Regions from separate parts of the Tumebacillus lipolyticus genome, predicted to be linked through region 2. Evidence: riboswitches for the same ligand, from Rfam matches in the RefSeq annotation. Region 2 holds a riboswitch; each other region holds the start of a gene.

Evidence for each region. Region 2 has a riboswitch for cobalamin ahead of ACFSOY_RS10425 (energy-coupling factor ABC transporter permease). Riboswitches for the same ligand answer to the same signal wherever they lie in the genome.
Region 1: linked by a shared signal. The riboswitch ahead of cobJ (precorrin-3B C(17)-methyltransferase) and the one ahead of ACFSOY_RS10425 (energy-coupling factor ABC transporter permease) in region 2 are both predicted to bind cobalamin.
Region 3: linked by a shared signal. The riboswitch ahead of ACFSOY_RS08150 (ABC transporter substrate-binding protein) and the one ahead of ACFSOY_RS10425 (energy-coupling factor ABC transporter permease) in region 2 are both predicted to bind cobalamin.

What each region holds. Positions count from the first base shown of each region.
Region 1 covers NZ_JBHUIO010000011.1:398,985-403,697, forward strand. Annotated here, with positions in the region: gene ACFSOY_RS18200 (sirohydrochlorin chelatase) at 1-240, opposite strand, end outside; gene cobJ (precorrin-3B C(17)-methyltransferase) at 254-1,963, opposite strand; cobalamin riboswitch at 2,102-2,280, opposite strand; gene cobT (nicotinate-nucleotide--dimethylbenzimidazole phosphoribosyltransferase) at 2,316-3,314, opposite strand; cobalamin riboswitch at 3,387-3,558, opposite strand; gene cobO (cob(I)yrinic acid a,c-diamide adenosyltransferase) at 3,594-4,139, opposite strand; gene ACFSOY_RS18220 (serine hydrolase domain-containing protein) at 4,303-4,713, opposite strand, start outside.
Region 2 covers NZ_JBHUIO010000005.1:1,102,654-1,107,366, forward strand. Annotated here, with positions in the region: gene ACFSOY_RS10415 (HD domain-containing phosphohydrolase) at 1-812, shown strand, start outside; gene ACFSOY_RS10420 (MerR family transcriptional regulator) at 903-1,673, opposite strand; cobalamin riboswitch at 1,819-2,006, shown strand; gene ACFSOY_RS10425 (energy-coupling factor ABC transporter permease) at 2,151-2,918, shown strand; gene ACFSOY_RS10430 (energy-coupling factor ABC transporter substrate-binding protein) at 2,915-3,196, shown strand; gene cbiQ (cobalt ECF transporter T component CbiQ) at 3,196-3,999, shown strand; gene ACFSOY_RS10440 (energy-coupling factor ABC transporter ATP-binding protein) at 3,996-4,713, shown strand, end outside.
Region 3 covers NZ_JBHUIO010000005.1:592,392-597,104, forward strand. Annotated here, with positions in the region: gene ACFSOY_RS08145 (FecCD family ABC transporter permease) at 1-945, opposite strand, end outside; gene ACFSOY_RS08150 (ABC transporter substrate-binding protein) at 942-1,946, opposite strand; cobalamin riboswitch at 2,113-2,308, opposite strand; gene ACFSOY_RS08155 (hypothetical protein) at 2,437-2,610, opposite strand; gene ACFSOY_RS08160 (undecaprenyl-diphosphatase) at 2,835-3,413, opposite strand; gene eutH (ethanolamine utilization protein EutH) at 3,689-4,713, opposite strand, start outside.

The DNA.
Region 1 (4,713 bases), on a different contig from region 2:
CTTGGAATGTCCCGCACCGAACAGAATCACCGGGACCAGCGTCACCGCTTCCGCCCCGCGCGCCACACAGGTGTCGATGCCTTGGGGAATCGTCGGGCGGGCAAATTCGAGAAAACAGGTCTCGATGATCGGGAACTCTCCGCCGAGCTTCGCTTCGACCCGTTTGGCAAACGCGAGCAACTGCTCGTTGCCCTCCGGATCGCGGCTTCCGTGTCCAACCAGCAAAATCGCATGTTTCATCAGCATGTTCCTCCTAGTCTCCGCAAACCGTATCGACAGTTACAGCGGGTACATGTTCATTGTGTTGATAGCCTGCGACGGTGCCCACGCGCTTGAAAAACTTGTGGAAGCGCTCGTCCGGATACCCCTGTTCTTTGTAGATCGAAAGGACGCGGGCGACCTCTTCGACCAACTCCTCCGCTGGGATGCCCTCTGCGACCGGCTGGGCCGCATGCGCGTTGCGCCCGATCGTCTTGCCGCCGAGGAAGAGGTCAAATTTGCCGCGGCGATAGATGACTGCAATGTCTTCGTGCACCGAGCCGTAACAGGCCATCGCACAGCCGGCAAACCCGATCTTGAGCTCTTTCGGCATCGCAAGGCCGGCGAAGCGCTCCGCGATCTCATCCGCCTGCGGAATCGACTGCGATTTCTCCCCATTGCAAAAATCGCACGCTTTGACTTGCACCACATCGCCGATCGGCTGTACGAGCAGCCCTGCCCGTTCCAGCTGGGCGGCGATCGCCTGCGGCTCCTTGGTCATCACGCGCAAAAGGACGTAATGGTTGGGCGTGTACTCGATCTCGCCTTCCGCTCCGGCCACCTCGATCATCGCCGCCAGCTGCTGCGGCGTCAGCTTCTTGTTGCCGACGCCGGGAGATACGGCGATCTCCAGGATGGCAGGCATCGCATCATACGGGTTGATCACCTGCTGCTGCATCGGCTCCCCCTCGACAACGCCTCGCGCTGCCAGCATGCTGACCGCCTGCATCGCGTAGTCCAAGGCGCGCGAAGTATCCGGCTGCACCATCGCCCCTTGCCCGATCGTGCGCTCCGCCTCCACATTCCGCTCGGCGGCTGGCGACTGCGGCACTTCGGCTACCGCTTGCGCCGCTGCCATCTGGCGCTCGGAGAGGCCGCCGTGCAGCGCCCACGGCTCATGCTCCTCTTTCAGGCGCTCGTTAGCGCGGATCGGCTGTTCCGCTTTGTCCAGCGTGTATTTGCGCTGGTAGCCGCGGGGAGTGATCATCTTGCCATCGTAGACGAAGGTGGACGAATTGCCGATGATCACCGTCGTCAGCATGCCGATATCATGATCGAGCATCTCGCCGAGCGTGGTCAGCACCACCGACTGGCGATCTCGGTACGCGCTCTTCACCAACCCGACCGGAGTGTCGGGCGAGCGGTATTTGAGCAGGATCTGTTGCGTCTCGACGATCTGGCGCGTGCGCTTGCCGGAGCGCGGGTTGTAGAGGGCGACGATAAAGTCTCCCATCCCCGCCGCCTCGACGCGGCGCGCGATCAGCTCCCAAGGAGTCAGATGGTCGCTCAGCGAGATCGTGCAGGCATCGTGCATCACCGGCGCCCCGAGCAAGGACGCGCAGGAGTTGATCGCCGAGATTCCGGGGATCACTTCCACCTCCACGCCATCCGCTTCCCGCCAGCCCTTTTGCACCAGCACTTCGTAGACCAGACCGGCCATGCCGTACACGCCCGCATCGCCGGAGGAGATCACCGCCACCTTTTTGCCCATCTCCGCTTGGCGCACCGCTTCGATCGCCCGGCTCACCTCTTCGGTCATCCCGGTGCGCACGATCTCCTGATCGGTCAGCAGGCCGCGAATCAGATCCACATAGGTGTTGTACCCGATGATCACATCCGCTTCCTGAATCGCTGCTCGCGCACGATCTGTAATGTGCTGAAAACTACCTGGCCCGAAGCCAACGATCAACAGCTTCCCACGCATCGCACTCATCTCCCATCATTTGCACATAGAAAAAGACGCCTTCCCGAAGGAAGGCGTCATATGTTTTCATGGTGTAAAACCTCAATAATGCAGTCCATGACACACCTGAAACCATCCTTCTTATATCCCCGTAAGAAGGTATGGAAAACATAGCAGGCAGGTCTCCTGACTCATGGATCATCACTTCCTCTGCCTTCCCATCTAAAAAAACAGTGGCGTGTTAGAGGAAATTACCCATTCACAGTGGCGGGACCGTACCGGACTTGCACCGGATTCCCTATTAAGCTCTTGCGAGCACCTGAACGTTACCCTATTCACTTTTCGTCGAACGATTCAAAGTATAGGGGAAAACTCAGGTATTGTCGAGTCCCAAATCGGCAAAGGTCGCCATCTCCGCCACCAGGCGGCAGGATGCTTCCAAGATCGGCAAGGCCAGCACCGCGCCCGTCCCTTCGCCCAGTCGCATGTCGAGCATCAGGATCGGCTCCAATCCCATCTCCTGCAACAGCACTCGATGCGCCGGCTCTTGGGACAGATGCGAGGCGAACAGCACCTCCTGCGCGCCGCTCTCCATCCGACAGGCGACCAGCGCCGCCGCTGCGGCGATCACGCCATCGACAACGACCACCATCTTGCGCTGATAGGCGCCGAGCACCACGCCGACCAAACCTGCGATCTCTAAGCCCCCCACCTTGGCCAGCACGTCGAGCGGATCGAGCGCATTCGGCCGATTGACCGCCAGCGCCTGCTCGATGACCCGCGTCTTGTGCAACACCTTCTCATCATCGATCCCGGTGCCGCGACCGACCAGCTCCGCCAGCGGTCGTCCGGTCAGCACCGCCGCCAGCGCCGCGCTCGGCGTCGTGTTGCCGATTCCCATCTCGCCGAGCGCCACCGCCTGCACGCCCTGCTGATGCAGTTCTTCGACCATCTCGATCCCGACGGCGATCGCCCGCTGCGCCTCCTCGGGCGTCATCGCAGGCCCTTGAGCAAAATTGGCGGTGCCGGCGCGCACCTTCTTCGAGCGCACGCCGGGGAGCTCTCCCTCGACGCGGCTGCCCACATCGACCACATGCACCGCACAGCCCACCTGGCGCGCCAAGACGTTGACCGCCGCTTTTCCGTTTACGAAATTTTGGATCATCAGTCCGGTCACCTCTTGCGGAAAGGCGCTGACCCCCTCTGCTGTCACACCGTGGTCGCCGCACATCACCACGACGGCGCGCTGTTCAAGCTTGGGGAACACCGTCCCTTGAATCCCGGCGAGCCTGATACCGATCTCCTCCAGCTTGCCGAGGCTCCCCGGCGGTTTGGTCAAAAAGTCCCAACGCTCTCTCGCTGCTTGCATCATCTGCGCTCATCCCTTCAGAAAAAAAATAAAAGCCCAAGCCTAAAGAGGCTTGGACTTTCCAAATCCAAACGAAACATGTCACCTCGACAGGCAGGTCTTCTGGCTCCCGGATCATCCCCATCTTCCCCGCCCTTCCCAGACAGATCGTCCAGTGGTCGCAGAGGGTCCCCGGATACAGCGGTGGGCCCGCGCATTTGCTTCCCTATTCTCCCGCGAGGCGGGCACCTGTCGCGTTGCATGAAATTCTACAAAACAGCGTACGGCAAGCGACGCAGAAAATCAATACTCAATTCCGAAGACGGCCGGAATCCCCTCGTCGTAATAATGTTTGAGCGGGTTCATCTCCGTGACGAGGTCGGCCAGCTCAATCACTTCCTGCTTGGCGTTGCGACCGGTGATCAGCAGGTGCAGATGGCGTGGGCGGTTGCGAATGACCTCCAGCACATCGGCGAGCGGCAGCACGTCGGCGACCGGAAAGCGCTCGATCGACAAGGCGTTGTTCAGCTCATCCAAAATGACCAGATCATAGTCGCCCTCCAGCACACAGCGCTTCGCTTCCGCCCATGCGTTGGCGAGCGCCGCCCGATGCTCCTCCGGCGTCTTCGTCCAGGTGAAGCCGATGCCGAGCTGGCGGATCTCAACGCCCAGCTTTTCCAAGGCGATCTGCTCGCCATAGGTGCGCTCCGGCGATTTGATAAACTGCAGGATCAACACTTTATAGCCGCGGCCCACCGCGCGCACGCACAGCCCCATCGCCGCCGTCGTCTTGCCTTTTCCGTCTCCCGTGTAGACCAGCATCATGCCCTGACGTTTGCTTCTTTCCATCTTTCAGCCTCCCTCTCCACGCGCAAAACGCTTCCCCTATTGGAACAGGTTGCCACCGCAGTTGTCAAGGACACACCCCTGCACGCCCGCAACAAAACATGGACGAACCGCGCGAAACCGAGCAAGTTCTTCCCCGACCCGAACGATCAGAGATCTTAGAACGCTACGAAGGAACCTTTTCCAAACAGCTCATCACCTTGTCGCCAAACTCGCGCAGGTAATGCAGATAATCGCCATCCGGCCCGCTGTAGTTATAGCGCTTGTTGCACATGCGGACGACGACCAGCTCCGCCTCGGGCACGACCAGCACCAGCGGGCCGGTGACGCCGAGGATCTGAAACGCACCTTTTGGCACGCTGCTGCCGATCTCGCTTCGCTTCGCCGGATGATCCTGCACATACCAGAGAAAGCCCATCGGCGGCAGATCTGGATCGGTCATCGGCGGGCTTTGCACCTGCGACACCAGCTGAAAAATCTCCGCCGGAACCACCTGTCTGCCATCCACCTTGCCCTGCGTCAGATGCAAAGATCCCCATCTGGCAAACTCGCGAGCGGAGACGAACAGGTTGCGCTG
Region 2 (4,713 bases):
CTGCCGACCTGACTTCTGAGGCGAAGCAGCGAGGTCTGCAGGCGGGAGTAAACGACTTCTTGACGAAACCGTATGACCGAACGGAAGTCATACTCCGCATCAACAATCTGTTGAAGACGAGGCATCTTCATTTACAGCTGCAGCAGCAAAATGACACGTTAGAAGAAAGAGTACAGCTGCGGACGGAAGAGCTGCAACAGGCGCAAATCGAGATTTTGCAGCTCCTCGGACGTGCGGCAGAATATCGTGACGATATGACCGGACAGCATACGCTACGGGTAGGTTGGCTGTCCGGGTTGATCGCGAAAGGCTTGGGCCTCACCGAACAGGAAGTTAGCATGATCCGCATGGCAGCTCCTCTCCACGATATCGGCAAGATCGGCATTCCTGACGAACTCCTGTTGAAGCCTGGAAGATATGATCCTGCAGAGTTTGAACGCATGAAGTCACACACGATGATCGGTGCCAGCATTTTGGAGGGGAGCTGCTTTAAAGTTCTGAAAATGGCTCGAACGATCGCCCAGTCGCATCATGAGAAATGGGACGGCTCCGGCTATCCGGTCGGGCTCAAAGGGGAGGCGATCCCGCTTGAAGCCCGCATCGTAGCTCTTGCCGACTTTTATGATGCTTTGACACATGAGCGACCTTACAAAAAGGCCTGGGAGCCTGTTGAAGCGGTCGCAGAGATCGTGAAGCAAAAGGGGCATCATTTCGATCCGCGAATTGTGGATGCGTTCCTTCTGCTGTTTCAACAAATGGACCTTTCGATCCTGGATGAGCAAGTGCTTACAATCAAGGGAGCGTTCGGGTGATGCGCTCCCCCTTCATCAAAGCAACGGCGAATGCCGAATCGACCCTACAAAAAAAGATCTCGCCCACATGCAGGCGAGATCTGAAACGGCTTACGATTTCTTTTCCAACTGGTCACAATAGAAATGCATCGCTTCTCGCAAGAACGCAGCCAGACCGGGCTGATACTTGTCGATGTTCGCGGTGAATCGCTCATCTGCGACATAGAGGTCGCCGAGCCCGCGAAAGATCTCCAGCGTGCAGTCATAATGATAGTCGATGATTGTCTGGCGCAGGTCGGCGACCGCCTCCTGCACCTGCGGATCGCTCGGCCCGTTGTGCATGGCGGCGATGATCTTCGCATAGTTCGCTTCCTGACGGGCGGTGATCTTCGCCCAGTCCTCTTTCGTGTATGACTCGGTGCGCTTTTCGGCCGCCTCCACCACCTCGTCCCCGTATTTCGCCCGCGCTTCTGCCGAATATTTTTTCTTGTGCTCCTCAAGCGGCGTCATGTCAAACCCTTCAAACAGCTCTTTTTCGCTCATCTCAATGCCCTCCTCGATCGATTCGATCGTTTTCTTCACCGTTGCGATGATGTCTTCCAGCCGCTTTTTCTTTTGCATCAGGATCTCTTGATGGGCGACGAGCGCGCTTTTGCGATCGAAGTCGGGACTGTCCAAGATCTCTCCGATCTCCTGAAGCGAAAAGCCGATCTCGCGGAAGAAGAGAATCTGCTGCAACCGCTCCAACTCCCGATCGGTGTACAGCCGATAGCCAGCCTCGCTGACCGAGCTTGGCGCCAAGAGACCGATCTCATCATAATGATGAAGCGTCCGCACGCTCACGCCGACCAGATCGGCCACCTCTTTTACTCTGTAGGCCACACATCATCACCTCCGATATCTGCATCATACTGCCTCACGTTGCGTGAGGGTCAAGCGAACGAGGAAAATTTGTGCGAAACAGGCGGGTGGAGAAGGATTTCCCCTGCTGTGACGAGAATCTGTAACACGTATTAAAACCACAACCGAATAGCGCGAACAAGCAGGTGCCCTTGCCGGAGCAAGGGGTAACAGGGAATCGGGTGCAAATCCCGAGCGGTCCCGCCACTGTAAATGGGGAGTTCTCACTCAAGAAGTCACTCGATCTCGATCGGGGAAGGCGAGCGAGAATGATGATCCTAAGCCAGGAGACCTACCTCGTTTGTTTACACCCACACGCCTTCGCGGAAAGGAGCGGTGTACAGGGACGAAACGAATCGATCATGCTGTTCTTTCGTCAACTTGTGCAGCATACCTATGACCAATCCAAGGCAATCGGGGTTGGTTTTTTTACGTTCAAAAACGATGAGGAGGTTCAAGATGAAAGCTCGAAAGTCACTGTTTTTGCTGTTGGCCACATTCGGCTTGACCAGCTATTTTGTGGTCAACACCCCGCAGCCGGCGCACGCAATGCACATCATGGAAGGGTTTCTTCCGGCAGGATGGGCGCTGTTCTGGTGGGCTGTCTTTATACCATTTTTCATCCTCGGAGTGCGCTCGCTGATCAAGATCACCAAGGAAGCGCCCGAGCTGAAGCTGATGCTCGGTCTGGCCGGTGCGTTCACCTTCGTCCTGTCTGCGCTCAAGCTGCCCTCTGTCACCGGAAGCAGCTCGCATCCGACCGGGACCGGGCTTGGCACCGTGATGTTCGGCCCGCTGCCGATGAGCGTCTTAGGCTCGGTCGTGCTGCTGTTCCAAGCGGTTCTGCTCGCCCATGGCGGCCTGACCACCCTCGGCGCCAACGCCTTCTCGATGGCTGTTGCCGGACCGTTCGTCGGCTATGCGGTCTACCTGCTGATGATCAAAGCGACCGGCAAGCCGAAGCTTGCGATCTTCGCAGCCGCGATGATGGCCAACCTGTCCACCTATGTGGTCACTTCGCTCCAGTTGGCGCTTGCCTTCCCTTCGGTCGAAGGCGGGATGCTCGCTTCTTTCGCCAAGTTTGGCAGCATCTTTGCAGTCACTCAAATTCCGCTCGCCATCAGCGAGGGCTTGCTCACCGTGCTGGTCTGGAACTGGCTGCAGCGCTATAACTCGGAGGAGCTCACTTCGCTTCGCCGTCGCATGAAAGGGGTTGTGCAATCTTGAAAAAGGTATGGATCAATCTTTCGATGCTCCTCGTCGTCATCCTGTTAGCCCTGTTGCCGCTGCTCTTCATTCAGGCGGAGTTTGGCGGCGCGGACGGTGCGGCGGAGGAGGCGATTCAAGAGATCGCACCTAGCTATGAGCCGTGGTTTGAGCCGCTTGCCGAGCTCCCTTCTGAGACGGAAAGCATGCTGTTCGCCCTGCAGGCGGCGATCGGCGCTGGCATCATCGGGTACGCGATCGGCATCATCAGGGGGAAATCCTCAAAGTCGAAAGCATGATGATCAGAAGGATTGACACGCTCTCATACAACAGCCGCTTCTACTCGCTTTCACCGCTGTGGAAGTGCGGATTTGCTGCCCTGATGTTTCTGCTCTCCTATTTTGCACATCCGATCGTTCAGATCCTCATCGCGCTTTGGATGCTCTACTGGACGATCAAGCGCGCGCAGACTCCGCTGCGCTACTATCTGATCCTGTTTGGGATCTCCAGCCTGTTCCTGATCTCCAGCTTGCCCGCCCTGCTGCTGGAGATCGGCAGGACCGGCTCTCTGCGCGAGGCGGCGATCAGCTATGAGATCGTGACCGGCACCGATTATACGCTGTATGTGACACAAGCGGGTTTGTACCAAGCAGCGACGCTCGCCACGCGGATCGCCGCCTGCGTGACCTGCTTGTTTTTTGTGATTTTCACGACCCCCGTGCCGCAGCTGCTCCAAGTGATGCAGCGGTTGCGCATCCCGAGTTTGGTGATCGAGATCACGCTGATCATGTATCGGTTTGTCTTTCTGCTTGAGGAGACTGCCGCGGAGATGATGGTGGCACAGCGCGCGCGCGGCGGCTATGTCAGCTTTTCGGGAAAGCTGCGCGATGTGGCGATGCTGACCGTGCGGCTGTTCATCAAGACGATGCACAGGTATCGCGGGCTTTCGCATGGGCTGATCGCACGTGGTTTTACAGATGATCTCGGCTTGGCACCCGATCGGGCGCAGCCGCTGCCGAGGCGCTTCCTGCTGGAAGGGCTGCTCGGCGCGATGCTGTTGATCAGTTTGGAGCTGTGGCTTAGATGGAGGGGTATGAGATGAAGCCGATCCTTGAAGTTCAAGACCTGACCTACGCCTATCCGGGCACGAGCCACCTCGCATTACAAGGGATGACCCTGCGCATCCCCGCCGGGAAGAAAACGGCGATCTGCGGCCAGAACGGCTCGGGGAAGTCAACATTTTTCCTGCACGCGATCGGTATTCACCGTCCGAAGTCGGGCGCGCTGCACTGGAAGGGAGCGCCTTACTCCTATCAGCACAAGGAGCTGGCGAAGCTGCGGCAGAACATCGGGCTGGTCTTTCAAGACCCGGAGCAGCAGCTGATCCTGCACACGCCTTATGAGGATGTCTCCTACGGTCTGCGCAACGCCAAGCTGCCCGAGCCGGAGATCAGATCGCGCACCGAGAGCATCCTCGAACAGATGGGTCTCGCGCACCTGGCGCACACGCCGCTGCACCACCTGAGCTTGGGGCAGAAAAAGCGCGTCTCCTTGGCCGGCGTGCTCGCGCTGCAGCCTGAGCTGCTCCTGCTGGACGAGCCGACCGCCTTTCTCGACCGCCGATCGGAGCATCAGCTGGTGGACGAGCTCGAACGGATTCATCAACAAGGGATCACGCTGGTAATGGCCACACACGATCTAAACCTCGCCTATGCGTGGGCCGATTGGATCTTGGTCTTCGATCGGGGAACGTGTGTGATGGAGGGAACTCCGGAGGAAGTGTTTCACGAGGTGGAAAAGATCGAAGCGCTCGGGC
Region 3 (4,713 bases), 510 kb from region 2:
CATGCGTGCCAGCACGTCCGCCCAGATCAGAAAGAGCGCGCCGAGCAGTGCGGAGATCGGCAGGACGCGGCGATGATCAGAGCCGACCAACAGCCTGACGATGTGTGGCATCATCAGCCCGACAAAACCGATCGCGCCGCACACCGCAACCACCACCCCGGTCACCAGCGAGGAGAGCACCAGTAGAAACAATCGAAACGACCTGACGTTGACCCCAAGCGTGTTGGCCGTCTCCTCCCCCATCAGCAGCGCGTTGAGCGAAGAGGATCGCACCAGCAGCAAGATCATCGCGATCGCGACGACGAGCGCGGGGATCAGCAGCTGTTCCCATTTGGCGCCCGCGAAGCTGCCCATCAGCCAAAACAGCGCGTTGCGGATGCCCGCTTCGTTTTTCGCCATGAACACGATCAGGCTGGTCAGCGCGGAGAACACGGCAGACACCGCGATGCCGGCGAGCAGCAGGCGCACCGGCGATAACCTGCCGCCGACCTGTGCCAGCAGGACGACGACCACCACCGCGACCAGCGCCCCGAGGAACGCCGATGCGGACAGCGCCCATTGACCCAAGAAGGAGAACGTCCCAAACAGGATCACCGAGGTGGCGCCGACCGATGCGCCAGAGGAGACGCCGAGGATGTACGGATCGGCCAGCGAATTGCGAACCAGCGCTTGGATGGCGACGCCGACCACCGACAGGCCCGCGCCGACCACCGCCGCAAGCATCACCCGCGGAAAGCGCACCTCCCAGACGATGTTCTCCTGCCCTCTGCTCCAGTCGACGACGAACGAGTCACCGAACAGCGGCAGGTGGGACAAGGCGATGCGCCACACCGTCTCCGGCCGGATCGGGACGGGGCCGAGCATGACCGCAACGGTGATCGACGCGATGAAAAGCCCTGTCAGGATGATCAGCAGCAGGTAGAACGAACGCCACCTTTTCATCATTGAAAGCGGTCCGGATAGAATCCTTTGGCCAGCGTTTCGACCGCACGCACGTTGCGAACGCCTTCAAACGCGTCTGACAGCGGCAAGATCACGAAGCGATCGTTTTTGATCGCCGACACATCTTGCAGCGCGGGGTGCTTTTTCAGCGAGGCGATCTTCTCCGCAGCGGACGGTTTGTCATACTCGTTGATCACGAAGACTTCCGGGTCGCGCTTGACCACCTCTTCCCAGCTCACCTCTGTCCAGCTCTTGTCCAGATCGTCAAACACGTTCTTGCCGCCCGCAAGCTCGATCAGATGGGTCTGCAGCGTTTTCGATGCCGTAAACATCGCCGTATCGCCCGCGTCATACACGGCCACGCGCAGCGGTTTTTTCACATCGCCCACTTTTTTCTGCGTGTCGGCGATCCCCTGTTTGAGCTTGTCGACAAGCTGTTCGGAGCGATCTTTGATGTCAAAGATCTTGCCGAGGTTCAAGATGTCCTCATACACGACATCCATCGTCGGGATCACGCCGGAGACTTCCGTGCCTCTGGCGACATACCCGTTGATGCCCTTTTCCCCAAGGCTTTTGACCGAGCCGAGCGCCTTGTCTGAAAACGCGCTCTTGCGCCCATAGACGAAGTCGGGGTTCGCACCGAGCAGCACTTCCAGCGAGGGATATTGATCGGCCAGCACGGGGATCTTCGCATACTTGGCCTCATATTCTGGCAAAATTTTATCGTCCATGTACGCCGTGCCCACCATCCGATCTTCCAGACCGAGCGCGAGCATGATCTCCGTGGTGTGCTGGTTGAGGCTGACGGCGCGCTTGGGCGCTTCGTTGATCGTGATCGTGTGACCGCCCGTCGAAAGCGTGACCTGCTGATAGTCCGCTTGGGCAGCCGGCGGGGTCGCACCGCCCTTCGTCTGCGAATCATTGCCGCATCCGACGAGCAAAAGCGGTAGCGCGAGCAGGCTCAAGGCGGCCCGCTTCCAGTTGGTGAGTTTTCTTGTCATCATCTCTTTCAACTCCTGACCTGAGTGATAGAATCCGATTCCCATACAGTAAAAAAGCACGTGACGCCAACCAAAAAGGTTGGGGTCACGTGCATAAGCAGGCAAACGATCGCAAAGAATTGATTCCTTGTCGTTCCATGTGAACACCTCTCCTTTTCATCGAAGGACTTCTGGTGTAGCAGATGAGGTAGGTCTCCTGGCTTCCGGATCATCGCGTTCTTTCGCCTTCCCCGATCGTTCGATCGAGTGGCATCATAGAAAGAAAACTCCTCGGTTACAGTGGCGTGACCGCTCGGGATTGGCACCCGATTCCCTGTTACCCTTCGCTGTTCGTCTGCGAAGGCACCTCATCGCCGTCCTATGTAATTGTTGGTTCGGTATTGCTTATTCGCGTTCCGAAAGGGAAATCCTTTTTTGGATTGATTCTAAACAAAAAGAAAAAGCATGCGATGATCGCACGCTTTTTTCTAAATTCGATCGTGAGGTGATGCCCTCACTGCTGTTCCGCATTTTTCAGTGCATGTTCCCAGCTGGGATAATAGTAAAGCGCACTTCGCATCAGCTCAGGATCGGTTTGTTTGACCTTCTTTTTGCTGGTCGGCTCCCCAGAGCTTGCCATCTGTTGGATACGAGCGATCACTTCATCAGCACCCATCGTCACTTCCATGATCTGCTACCTCCCATGCGCGTTTTACCTCTAGCCTGCCCATCTGGACTGCCGTTTATTCGCCAAAAGGGGGGAGGCAGCGACGTTCTTTCTCTCGCGATTTTCCAGCATACTGACAGCCTAGATGTCGCGTAGGAAATTGAGCGCTCTCGATTCAAAGTCTTGAACGGCAGCAGCCCAATTTCTGGCGAGGGCGGCCGAAACAAAAAAGTCATGACCGTTGGTCATGACTTTCTTGTTTGCGAACCACCAAATCGTGCCGTACCTTTTTCGTACAGGTAGAGAGTTCCTTTGAAGATCGGTTCCAGCTTATGCTGAATCCTGAGAATGATCAGGCTGGTCACCAAGCCGACGATCACCGATGCCAAGACATCCCCCGGGTAATGGTGGCCGACAAAAATACGGGAGAAGCCGGTCGCGATCGCGAGCAGCAAAAATGGGGTGCCGATCTTTTGATTGCGCAAGAAGATCGCCAAGGCGATGCAGAACGCTCCCGTCGTATGGTCGCTTGGAAATGACGCATCTGCTGCGTGCGGAATCAACAGATTGACACTGTGCGAAATAAAGGGGCGCGGTTCAAAATACACAAGGCTGATCAGGAAGTTCAGCAACAGGCCGACGCCCCCGGTGATACCTGCAAACAAGGCAATCCGCTTTCCCGCGGAAGAGGATGCAATCCAGAGCAAGGCCAAGCCGATCGCATATAAGAGCAGCGCTTTGTCACTGAAAAAGATCATCGTTTCATCGAGCCACTTGTAGTGGCCTGACCAGTTGTTGATCGTTTGAAAAAGGTCATAGTTCATCAGTATTTTCCCCCTCTACTACTAATGACACATCATTCGAAAGAAAAATGACACATCATTCTAAGGAAAGTTCGGTCCGAGAACGAAACAGCACGTGCCCATCGGGGCGCACGCCCAATTGTAACACGCGCTCTGAAACTTCAGTCCGTCCATTTTATCCCTCCGATCAATCGATTGTCCAGCCTTTTGTAAATAATTTGTAAACGCCCGATCGTTCTGCCGATTTCGAATCGCTTGCTGATTTGCAGCAAAACTGAAAAAAGAAAGAGCACAGGCTATGTGCTCTTCCCTCCCTCTTTTTCGCCTTCTTGTTCCCCTTCGCGCATGCCGCGCAAAAACCACATCGCGACCAGCAGCGCTGCGACGCCTCCACCCAGCTTCCCAGCGATCATCGGCACCAGCATCTCTGGACTGACGCCGGCGACAAAGGCAAACTGCCCGCCGAAGACGAACGCACCGCTGACCGCAAAGGAGATGTTTAAGATCTTGCCCCGGCGATCCATCGCGTGCAACATCGCAAACATCGGCAGACAGTTCGCCAGCGATGTGATCAGCCCTGCGGTCGACGTCTCCCCGATCCCCAGTCGTGAGCCGATCAGCAGCAGCGGCTTGCGGAACACAGTCGTCAGGAAATGAACCAGCGGAAAGGCTCCGGCGAGGATCACGGCGATCTGTCCGGCCAGCAGCAACCCCTCCGACAGCGGCTTCAGGCCATCGATCAGCTCGATGCCGAGCAGCGCGGACAAGATGGCGAGCACGAGACCGATCAGCGCGACGATCTCGATGATCCGCCCAAACACGAGGAAGCATGCGACCATCTTCGCAGGTCGCTTCCACAGTCCGAACACGATCAGGGCGGCGAACAGGGTGACGGGCACCAGGTTGAGCAACATCATCTTCCAGGCAAACCCAGCCACAACACCGCCGATCAGACAGCCGATCGGGATCGTGGATAGCCCGATCAAAATGCCGGTGGCGAGCGGCTCGCGGTCTTCGCGCCGCAAGATGCCGAGCGCCACCGGAATGGTAAACGACAGGGTTGCCCCCATCATCGTGCCCAACAGAACGCCAGAAAACTGTCCCGCATCCGGATGCTGCGCCAGCTCGACCGCGAGCGGATATCCGCCCATGTCGATCGCCAGCACAGACGCGGCTGCAACAGACGGGTCGGCGCCGATCAGCGCAAGCAATGGCGCGGCGACCGGAGCGATCAGGTTGGCCAACACGGGCGAGAGCGACAACAGCCCCGCCATCGAGATCACCAGCGGCCCCATCGCCCGAAATCCGTCCTCAAATCGCT